DNA from 3 places in the Labrys methylaminiphilus subsp. lupini genome. Region 2 is predicted to be linked to each of the others. Evidence: predicted binding sites of a transcription regulator. Region 2 holds the regulator's gene; each other region holds the start of a gene.
The links. The regulator LexA, encoded in region 2, represses DNA repair genes until DNA is damaged. The targets are predictions, from matches to a motif close to TGTTCNNNNTGTGTTCNG.
Positions count from the first base shown of each region.

Region 1: the regulator LexA is predicted to act here: its motif matches at 1,562-1,579, upstream of ACN6KF_RS13070 (ImuA family protein).
Region 3: the regulator LexA is predicted to act here: its motif matches at 1,384-1,401, upstream of ACN6KF_RS21685 (YifB family Mg chelatase-like AAA ATPase).

Region 1 is NZ_JBMDIH010000001.1:2,777,748-2,781,019, reverse strand. It holds gene ACN6KF_RS13075 (Y-family DNA polymerase) at 1-735, opposite strand, end outside; gene ACN6KF_RS13070 (ImuA family protein) at 650-1,462, opposite strand; gene ACN6KF_RS13065 (SulP family inorganic anion transporter) at 1,699-3,183, opposite strand; sul1 at 3,253-3,272, opposite strand, start outside.
Region 2 is NZ_JBMDIH010000001.1:1,418,487-1,421,758, forward strand. It holds gene ACN6KF_RS06530 (ComEC/Rec2 family competence protein) at 1-484, shown strand, start outside; gene ACN6KF_RS06535 (TOBE domain-containing protein) at 514-720, shown strand; gene ACN6KF_RS06540 (pentapeptide repeat-containing protein) at 824-1,507, opposite strand; gene lexA (transcriptional repressor LexA) at 1,534-2,250, opposite strand; gene ACN6KF_RS06550 (molybdopterin molybdotransferase MoeA) at 2,363-3,272, opposite strand, start outside.
Region 3 is NZ_JBMDIH010000001.1:4,613,285-4,616,556, reverse strand. It holds gene ACN6KF_RS21685 (YifB family Mg chelatase-like AAA ATPase) at 1-1,334, opposite strand, end outside; gene ACN6KF_RS21680 (LysR family transcriptional regulator) at 1,547-2,461, shown strand; gene ACN6KF_RS21675 (SDR family NAD(P)-dependent oxidoreductase) at 2,662-3,272, shown strand, end outside.

The DNA of each region.
Region 1 (3,272 bases), 1.4 Mb from region 2:
GGCAAGGGCTTCCTCGCGCCGCCCCATGGCCTGGTCGAAGCGCTTGAGCAGGATCGCATCGAAGCGCGCGGCGAAGGGCCCCCGTGGCTTGCCGATGAGATCCCCGATGCGGGTGAAGCCGAGACGGCGCAGGGTCTGGACGAGGACGTTACCAAGGCGCAGGGCTGCCAGGGGCAGATCGGCAAGAGCCGGCCCGGGATCGCTGCCCTCGGCCAGGATGCAGCCATTCTGGGGATGGAAACGGGAGAGAGCCCAGGCTGCGCCGGGTGTGTCGGCCAGCGCCACGCGCGCACCGAGGCGAAGATGGCGCAGGCGCTTGACGATGTCGGCGAGAAGGGCCTGCTCGCCGCCGGCCAGATGGCTGGCGCCGGTGATGTCGAGGAACAGGCCGTCGGCGCCGTCGGCCTCGCGGTAGAGGGCCACGGAGGGCGTATAGCGCATGGCCCACAGGCCGAGCCGGTGCAGGGCCCTGGCATCGGCCTCCGGCATGGCCGGCCGGGTCTGCAGCCCCGGCACCTTGGCGCGGGCATCCGCAACCAGCCCGCCCGCCGCCAGGCCTTCGATCTCGGCCGGCTTGCTGGCAGCGGCAATGCGCGGCCCCCCGGCAGCATCGACCGTCAGGACGAAGGGATAATGGCCGTCGATCGTATCAAGCGACCTTGGCGTGTTGTTCTGGGCGACGAGAAAGCGCTGGATCGGCCAGCGTGGCAGATAGATCGAGACGATGCGAGGCATGGTCATACTCCATGAGCCAGGATCCGCTTTGCCCGTTGCGGCTGCGTTCGAGCCGAACGTGCCAGCGCCAGGCGGTGAGAAGGCTGAAACGATCGCGCGGACCGGTGGCCGCACCGATGCGCCAGCGGGACATCGCGGCCAGGGAAGGCGCGGCGAGGGGCGGGCGCAAAAGGAAGAGGGGGCAGGGGGCGGAGGCGGCCGCGAGCTGGAGGCGGCGGCTGGTGGCGGCGTCCATGCCGCCACCCGTCACGGCTGCCACCGCAGCGGCGGCGCCGGAGCGCAGGATCTCCTCCAGGGCCCAGGCAGCCTCGGTCTCGTCGCCGGCCGTCGTCACGATAAGCCCGGCAGGATCGAGGCCGAGGGCGTTGAGGCCATGGCCATGGAGCCGCCCGAGGCCGGCCATGCCGCGCGGTGATGTCACCAGCCAGATCGTCCCCTTGGCCTGTCGCAGGCACAGGCGGGAGGCGAGGAAACCCAGCGCGCTGCCATTGTCGAAAATGGTTTGCGGCGCAATTTCATGCAGGCCGTCCAAGGCAAGGCCGCCGCCGGGCAGGCGCGCGTCGATCTCCCCGATGCCGAAAGGCAGCACGCCGGCATCGGCATGCACATGATCGAGCCGGGGCAGCAGAGCGCGTAATTCCGCCAGCTTCTCGGCCCGTTGGCCGGCGAGAGAAAATTGCGATTCCGCTGGATCCCGATTTTTCTCTACCTCATTGTTTTGACGCATTTTCTTAACCGAAAAGCCTGCCAACTTTTCTGGAAAATGTTTTGGAACAGGAGGAGGGGCAACGCGTATCGTCATGGCTATGATCCGTTTCGTTCAGATTAGAACAAAACAAGAACATTTCAAGCGGAGTCTTCGATCACGCTCCATCCGGCCGCAAAAGAGCGCGGCATGGTAAAGGGACTCTTCCATGACGGGATGGCAGAGTCCCCGATTTCAAAGGTCGTGCGAAACGCGCCTCAATGTGACGGCAGGGAACCAGCCTGGCCTTCCTTGTCGTGCACGGCGAAGCGTTCCACCAGGGTGGCGCTGGCCTCGTTGAGGCCGACGACCTCGACCTCGCGCCCCTGGCGGCGCGCTTTGAGGACGATGCGGTCGAGCGCGCCGACCGCCGAGATGTCCCAGAAATGCGCCGCGCCGACGTCGATGACGATGCGCTCGATGGGCTCCTGCACGTCGACGGCATCGCTGAAGGTACCCGCCGATGCGAAGAAGATCTGCCCTTCGACCCGATAGACGCGCTCCTTGCCGTCGGCCGAGAGGCTCGAACGCACGCGGCTGAGGCGCGAGACCTTGCCGGCGAAGAACACGCCCGACAGGAGCACGCCCACCAGCACGCCCTTGGCGAGGTCGGCCGTCGCCACCACGGTGCCGACGGTTGCCAGCATCACCACGGAGGAGGGCACGGGATTGCTGCGCAATTGCAGGAGCGAGCGCCAGGAGAAGGTGTTGACCGAGACCATGATCATCACCGCCGTCAAGGCGGCGACCGGCACGATGGCGAGCAGGTCCTGCAGCGCCACCAGCAGGACCAGGAGGAAGCCGCCGGCGACCAGCGAGGACAGACGGCCGCGGGCGCCGGAGGAGACGTTGATCACCGATTGGCCGATCATGGCGCAGCCGCCCATGCCGCCGAACACGGCTGAGGCCATGTTGGCGATGCCCTGGCCGGCGCATTCGCGGTTCTTGTTGCTCGGCGTATCCGTCATGTCGTCGACGATCTGCGCGGTGAGCAGGGATTCAAGCAGGCCCACGGCCGCCAGAGTGAGCGCCACCGGCGTCAGGATCCTGAGCGTCTCCAGCGTCAGCGGCACCTCAGGCAAGCCGAAGCTCGGCAGCGTGGAGGGAAGCTCGCCCAGATGGGCCACCGTGCGCACGTCCAGTCCGAGACCCCAGGCGATGGCGGTGAGCACGGCGATCGCGACCAGGGGTGCGGGAATGGCCCTGGTGACATAGGGAAACAGATAGATGATGGCGAGGCCGAGGGCGATCAGGCCGTAGGTCGCCACCGGCACATGTACGAGCTCGGGCAGTTGGGCCAGGAAGATCAGGATCGCCAGGGCGTTGACGAAGCCCGTCATCACCGACTGGGAGACGAAGCGCATCAGCCGGCCGAGCTTGAGAAAGCCGGCGATGATCTGGAAGACGCCCATCAGGATGGTCGCCGCAAACAGATATTGCACGCCGTGGTCGCGCACCAGGCCCGTCATCAGCACGGCCGTGGAGGCCGTTGCCGCCGAGATCATGGCGGGGCGTCCGCCGGTGAAGGCGATCACGCAGGCGATCACCACGGAGGCATAAAGGCCGACCTTGGGGTCGACGCCCGCGATCACCGAAAAGCCGATGGCTTCGGGGATCAGGGCGAGGGCGACGACGATGCCGGAAAGCACGTCGCCGCGTGGATTGGAAAACCATTCCCGGGAATAGGCAGACAATTTGTTCATGAGAAAATTCGCAAGGGACATGCGGCCATACCCGGTGAAACGGGTTGGATGATGCTGTCGCGCCATTTGCGTTATCCGGCGGATCGGCG
Region 2 (3,272 bases):
GGCGCAGCGATCCGATGCTTTTACGGTTCAGCAATGGCTGCTGGCCATGGGCGATCGGCGCAAGCCGGAGGATCCAACCCTCGCGGCACAGCGCCTATGTGACAGAGAAGGGTGTTCCGCGCCCATCGAGGGAGGCGGGATCTTCATGCTCGACAAGACCAGTAACGCCGCCGAGGAGGACTGTGGACGCGTCAGCGTCCTGGCGGGACCGGTTCCGATCGGTGCTCGCTGTGCCGCCGCTGGAGTTGTGATGGACCGGGAGTTGATTCGCGCGGTCGGCTCGATAGCACTTTATGTAGAGCCGTCGGCGAGCGGCGATATCAGCCCGCGCTGGCGTCTCGTCATGGCCCGCCATCCCCAAGCGTCCCGTCCGTGGGCACCGGGCCGGGTGATTGTGCCGCCGAAACTTCTGCCCCAGGCGGCAGTGCAGGCCCCAGCGACGGATACGCCTATGGACAGCGTCACCGCCGAAACCGATAACTGACGCGAGATTCTCACAAGAAAGGACGGACCATGAAAATCAGCGCCCGCAACCAGATCAAGGGCACGATCAAGAGCGTGACGAAGGGGCAGACTACCTCCCATATCCAGCTCGAGGTCAACGGAACCATCATCACCGCTTCGATCACCAACGAGGCCGTCGATGATCTCCAGCTCAAGCCCGGCCAGAACGCCTATGCCGTGATCAAGGCCTCCGACGTCATGATCGCGGTCGACTGATCGGCGCTGTCAGCCAGGCCGGGTCTTCGGACAGATGGTAGTTCGAAGACACCCGGGGCTACCCGACCATCAAGCGGATTTGCCTGCGAACTCCAGACCTTCTTCAGGTGATCCGCAAGCCCAGCTCGGCCAGCAATTGGCCGGCCTGGTTTTTCGAGATCGTGGCGCCCTTGAAATAACGGGCGTCACCAAGCTTCAAGCCGCCGAGATCGGCACTGCGTAGATCCGCTCCTTCGAAACGGGCATCGACCAGATTGGCATCGCGCAGGCTGCACTCTTCGAAGATGACATCGCGGAAATCGCATTGGCGCAGATCGGCCTGGGTGAAGTCGAGGCGGCGTAGCGTGGACTTGCGAAAGGAAAAGGCCGGCAGTTTCGCCGACATAAGCAAGACCTCCTCGAAAACGAGCCCGAATGCGGCGATTTCCGAGAGATCCGCGCCTGTCAGTTTGCAGCCGGTAAAAACCGCCGAGGCCGCTTTGGCGCGTCGAAAGCTGGCATTGCTGTAGTCACCCGTACGGAATGCAGCATCTTCGAGGTCGGTACCACGGAAATCGGCACCGCCCGCCTTGCAATTGCGCCATAGTGTATTCGCGAGCTTGGCGCCGACCAGCTTGGCATTTTTGAGAATGCAACGCTCGAACGACCAGTGGGACAGGTCGAGACGCGAAAGATCGCATTCCTCCAGTTCACAATCGACAAGGCAATACGGCGCGCGCGCCTTGAGCAACCGCTCGACGTCACGGCGTTCCAAAGCGTGGCCGCTGACTGTATGAAGGCCAGTCATTGCAAGCGAACCAAATTCGCATGCTCTCAATATCGGCGGAACAGGCCCACCAATTTACCCTGGATCTGTACCCTGTCCGGGCCAAAAATACGGGTTTCGTAAGCCGGATTGGCCGCCTCCAGTGCAATGGAGGCGCCGCGCTTGCGCAAGCGCTTCAGCGTGGCTTCCTCATCGTCGATCAGGGCTACCACGATATCGCCGGTATCGGCATGGTCCTGGCGGCGGATCAGCACGGTGTCATTGTCGAAGATACCAGCTTCGATCATTGAATCACCGCGCACTTCCAGGGCGAAATGATCACCTGAGGACAGCATTTCCGGCGTAACGCTGATGGTATGGCTCTTGGTCTGGATGGCGGAGACCGGCGTACCGGCGGCGATGCGTCCCATCACCGGGACCAGAACCGGCCGGCCGACATCCTCGTCCATTTCCGGCCTGACGGGGCGGACCTTGCCGAGATTGCCCTCGATCACGTTGGGGCGGAAGCCCCGCTGCGAAGAGGCCAGCGACAGGCCGCCTGGCACGGCGGATTCGGGCAGGCGTACCACTTCGAGCGCGCGTGCCCGGTTTGGCAGGCGCCGGATGAAGCCGCGCTCCTCCAGAGCCATGATCAGGCGGTGGATGCCGGACTTGGAGCGCAGGTCCAGCGCCTCCTTCATTTCATCGAAGGAGGGGGGCACGCCCTGTTCCTTCAGGCGCTCATGAATGAACCGAAGCAATTCGTGTTGTTTCTTGGTCAGCATGGCTTTCCCGTCGTGGCGGCCGCGAATCACGGTGAAGGTGTAAACAAAACAAGAACAGTGCTACATGTTCCTACTGTGTTCTGCAACTGTGAAGTTCAGGTTAAGGGTAGCGTCAATAGCCGGCCGCACGAAGATCGATGATCTCGCAGATATCGCCCGGTTTTGCTTCCGGCGCAAAGGGCGGCCGGACGACCAGACAGTCGGCATGCTGCATCACACTCACCAGCGACGAATCCTGCAGCGCCAGCGGCTCTACCTTGAGGATGTCTGACGTATCGTCAAGCACGAAGCGGGCACGGATATAGTCTTCACGAACGTCGTTGGCTGGCCAGGCGTTGGCGAAGACGGCCTTGCGGCGGGACAGACCCGCATCGGCCCGCCCCAGCAACGTACGCAACAGGGGTACCAGGAAGAGGACGCCGCAGACCACCGAGGATACCGGATTGCCGGGCAGGCCGAGGATATGCATTGAGCCAAGCCGCCCGTGCAGCAGGGGCTTGCCCGGGCGCATGGCGATCTTCCAGAAGCCGAGCTGCATGCCTTCGCGGGTGAGCGCGGTCTGGATCAGATCGTGATCGCCGACCGAAGCACCGCCGATGGTGACGAGCACATCCGCCTTCTCGGTACGAGCCCGCCGAACGGCAGCCTCCAGAGCCGGGAAGTCGTCGCTGGCGATGCCGAGGTCGAGTACTTCGCCCCCCTCGGCCTCGACCAGTGCCCGAATGGCGAAATTGTTGGAGGCGACGATCTGATTCTCGCCGATGGCTTGACCGGGCAGTACCAATTCATCGCCGGTCGCGAGAATAGCGACTTTGGGGCGGCGGCGGACAGGCAGGGCAGGATGATTCATGGCCGCGGCAAGCGCTATGTCGCGGGGACCGATGACGGTGCCTGATGTCAAAGCCTCCCGTCCTTCGGCAAAGTCCAGGCCACGGGCCCGGATATGCTGGCCGAGCCTGGCCGCCGCCTCCACGATGACGCGATTGCCCTCGCGGCTCGTGTGCTCCTGGATCACCACTGTG
Region 3 (3,272 bases), 3.2 Mb from region 2:
TCCTCGACCACATTGACCGGCACGCTGGCATTGGTGGAGCCGTCGGGCAGGCCGAGTGTGCGGTAGCGTTGGGCGGCACGGTCCCGGGCTTCCGCTACCCGGGCCGCCACCTCGGCCGAGCCTTCGGCGGGCGGTGGCAGGATGAGGTCGGCGGCGGAGACGGCGGGCACCTCGACGACGATGTCGATGCGGTCGAGCAGCGGGCCGGAGATGCGGGCCTGATAGTCGGCGGCGCAGCGCTCAACCGGCCCGCGCCGGCAGGCGAAGCCCGGATCGTTGGCCTTGCCGCAGCGGCACGGATTCATGGCCGCGACGAGCTGGATCCGGGCGGGATAGGCGACGCGGGCATTGGCCCTGGCGATCACGGCCTCGCCCGACTCCAGCGGCTGGCGCAGGGCATCGAGGGTCTGCGGCGCGAATTCCGGCATCTCGTCGAGGAAGAGCACGCCGTGATGCGAGAGCGACACTTCGCCCGGCCTGGCGTGGATGCCACCGCCGATCAGGGCCGCCATCGAGGCCGAATGATGCGGGGCGCGGAAGGGGCGCCGGCTGGTGAGTTCGCCGCCGGCGAGCTGGCCCGCCACAGAATGGATCATCGAGATTTCCAGGAGCTCGGCCGGCACCAAAGGCGGCAGGATCGAGGGCAGTCGCGCCGCCAGCATGGACTTGCCGGAGCCGGCCGGGCCGATCATCAAGAGATTATGCGCACCGGCGGCTGCCACCTCCAAAGCGCGCTTGGTGGTCTCCTGGCCCTTGATGTCCTTGAGGTCGGGCAGGGCGGCCGCTGGCGCGGCGATGCGCGGCTGCGGGCGGGAAAGCAACTGCGTACCCTTGAAATGATTGACGAGCTGGATCAGCGAACGCGGGGCGAGAATGTCCATCTCGGGGCTGGCCCAGGCCGCCTCCGGCCCGCAGGCGGCGGGGCAGATCAGGCCAAGCCCGCGGCCATTGGCGGCGACGGCGGAGGGCAGCACGCCGGCGACCTTGGTGATGGTGCCGTCGAGGCCAAGCTCGCCAAGCACGCAATAGCCCTCCAGCGCGTCATGGGGAATGGCGCCGATGGCGGCCATCACCCCGAGCGCGATGGGCAGGTCGAAATGCGAGCCCTCCTTGGGCAGGTCGGCCGGGGCGAGATTGACGGTGATGCGCTTGGCCGGCAGGGCCAGGCCGGCGGCGGTGAGGGCGGCGCGTACCCTCTCGCGCGCTTCCGACACCGCCTTGTCGGGCAGGCCGACGATGGTGAACACCACCGAACCGGTCATGATCTGGACTTGCACGTCGACCTGGCGCGCTTCCACGCCTTCGAATGCCACCGTCGCAACGCGCGATACCATCTCGTTTCCCCGTCAGCCTGCTCGACGATAGCGGGGAAGCGTGGAGCCGCCAAGCAAAATGAGAACAAAACGTGATTATAGACTGCGAAATCGATAACGCTTCGTGGTTTATGTGACCGTTGCGCATGGCAAGACACTTGTACCGATCAGGAATGGAAACGCCGAACGAGCTGGGTATAGTCATCCCAGCGCTCCGATCAGGCAGGCCTCATTTGGATCAGATACTCGCCATACGGACCTTCGTTCGCGTCGCCGAAGCCCGGTCCTTCGCCAAGGCCGCGGACGCAATGAGCCTGCCCCGTTCCTCCGTCAGCAAGCTGGTGCAAGATCTCGAGGCGCATCTTGGAACGAAGCTTGTCGAGCGAACGACACGCTCGGTGACAATGACCACGGAGGGCGCCGCCTATCATGAGCGCGCGCTGCGCCTTCTGGCCGATCTCGACGATATGGACGGCACCGTCGCCGGCTCTCGCAGCACCCCGAAGGGCAGGCTCCGCGTGGACATCGGATCGGTTCTGGCAAACAGGATACTGATCCCCTGCCTCTCGGACTTTCAACGCCAGTATCCGGACATCGACCTTCTTCTGGGCGTCAGCGACCGCTCCGCTGATCTCATAGGCGAAGGAATAGACTGCGTCATCCGTGGCGGTTCCCTCGTCGATTCTGCGATGAAGGCAAGGAAGCTGTGCGAGCTTGATTATGTACTCTGCGCAGCGCCCACTTATCTCGAAGGTCGGGAGCCGCCCGCTCACCCCGACGATATCCACGGGCACCGGGTCGTCAGCTATTTTTCGGCATCGTCTGGAAAACGATTTCCATTGCGCTTCCAGAGGGTTGACGAACGGATAGAGTTCATCCCGTCGGCGAGCGGCCTCTCGGTCAACGAGAGCACCGCACATCTCAATTCGCTGCTTGCCGGCTTGGGGATCGGGCAGAGCTTCGGTTTTCTTGCAAGACCTCATATTGAGTGCGGCTCGCTGGTCGAATTTCTTCCCGCCTGGAAGCCGGAGAACCACGTCCTGCACCTCGTCTATCCCGCAGATAGATTTCCCAATCCTCGATTGCGGGCATTCGCGGATTGGGCCCAGCAAGTATTCGAGCGCGTCGACGCCAGGCGTGGCGACTAGGTGCCCGAGATTGTCCATGTGAATGGATAATCTCTTCATGCCGGGCCGCTTCTCGCCGTCGGACTGACGAATTAGCTTCTCCACATCGGACGGCAACGACAGGCCAAGGGCCAACGCCACTTCCCGAACAGTTTCAAAGCATCATTGGCCGCGTTCGCTCGGGATGATCCGCTACGCGTGCCCAGTAGCAGGAGAGTAAGATGACCAATAGACTTGCGAACAAGATCGCCGTCGTTACCGGCGCAACCAGCGGCATCGGCCTTTCGACCGCCAAGCTCTTTGCGGCCGAAGGCGCCCGCGTCTATATCACCGGCCGCCGCAAGGACGCTCTGGACAAGGCAGTGGCCGAGATCGGCAAAAGGGCAGTCGGTGTTCAGGCAGATTCCAGCAACAATGACGATCTCGACAGGCTCTTCGCTCAGGTGAAATCGGAACAGGGGCGCCTGGACGTCCTCGTCGTTAACGCAGGCGGCGGCAGCATGCTTCCGCTTGGCCAGATCACCGAAGAACAAATTGACGACACCTTCGGCCGCAACGTGAAAGCCGTCATATTCACAGTGCAGAAGGCGCTCTCGCTGTTGGGCAAGGGCTCGTCCGTCGTACTGACCGGTTCCACCGCCGGTACCGAAGGCACCGCTGCTTTTTCCGTTTACTCGGCGTCCAAGGCGGCCGTCCGCAACCTGGCCCGTTCCTGGGCTCTCGACCTCAAGGGCACCGGCATCCGCGTCAACGTCGTTTCGCCCGGTGCGACCCGCACGCCCGGCCTCGTCGAGCTTGCCGGTGACGACAGGGAGCAGCAGCAAGTCCTCCT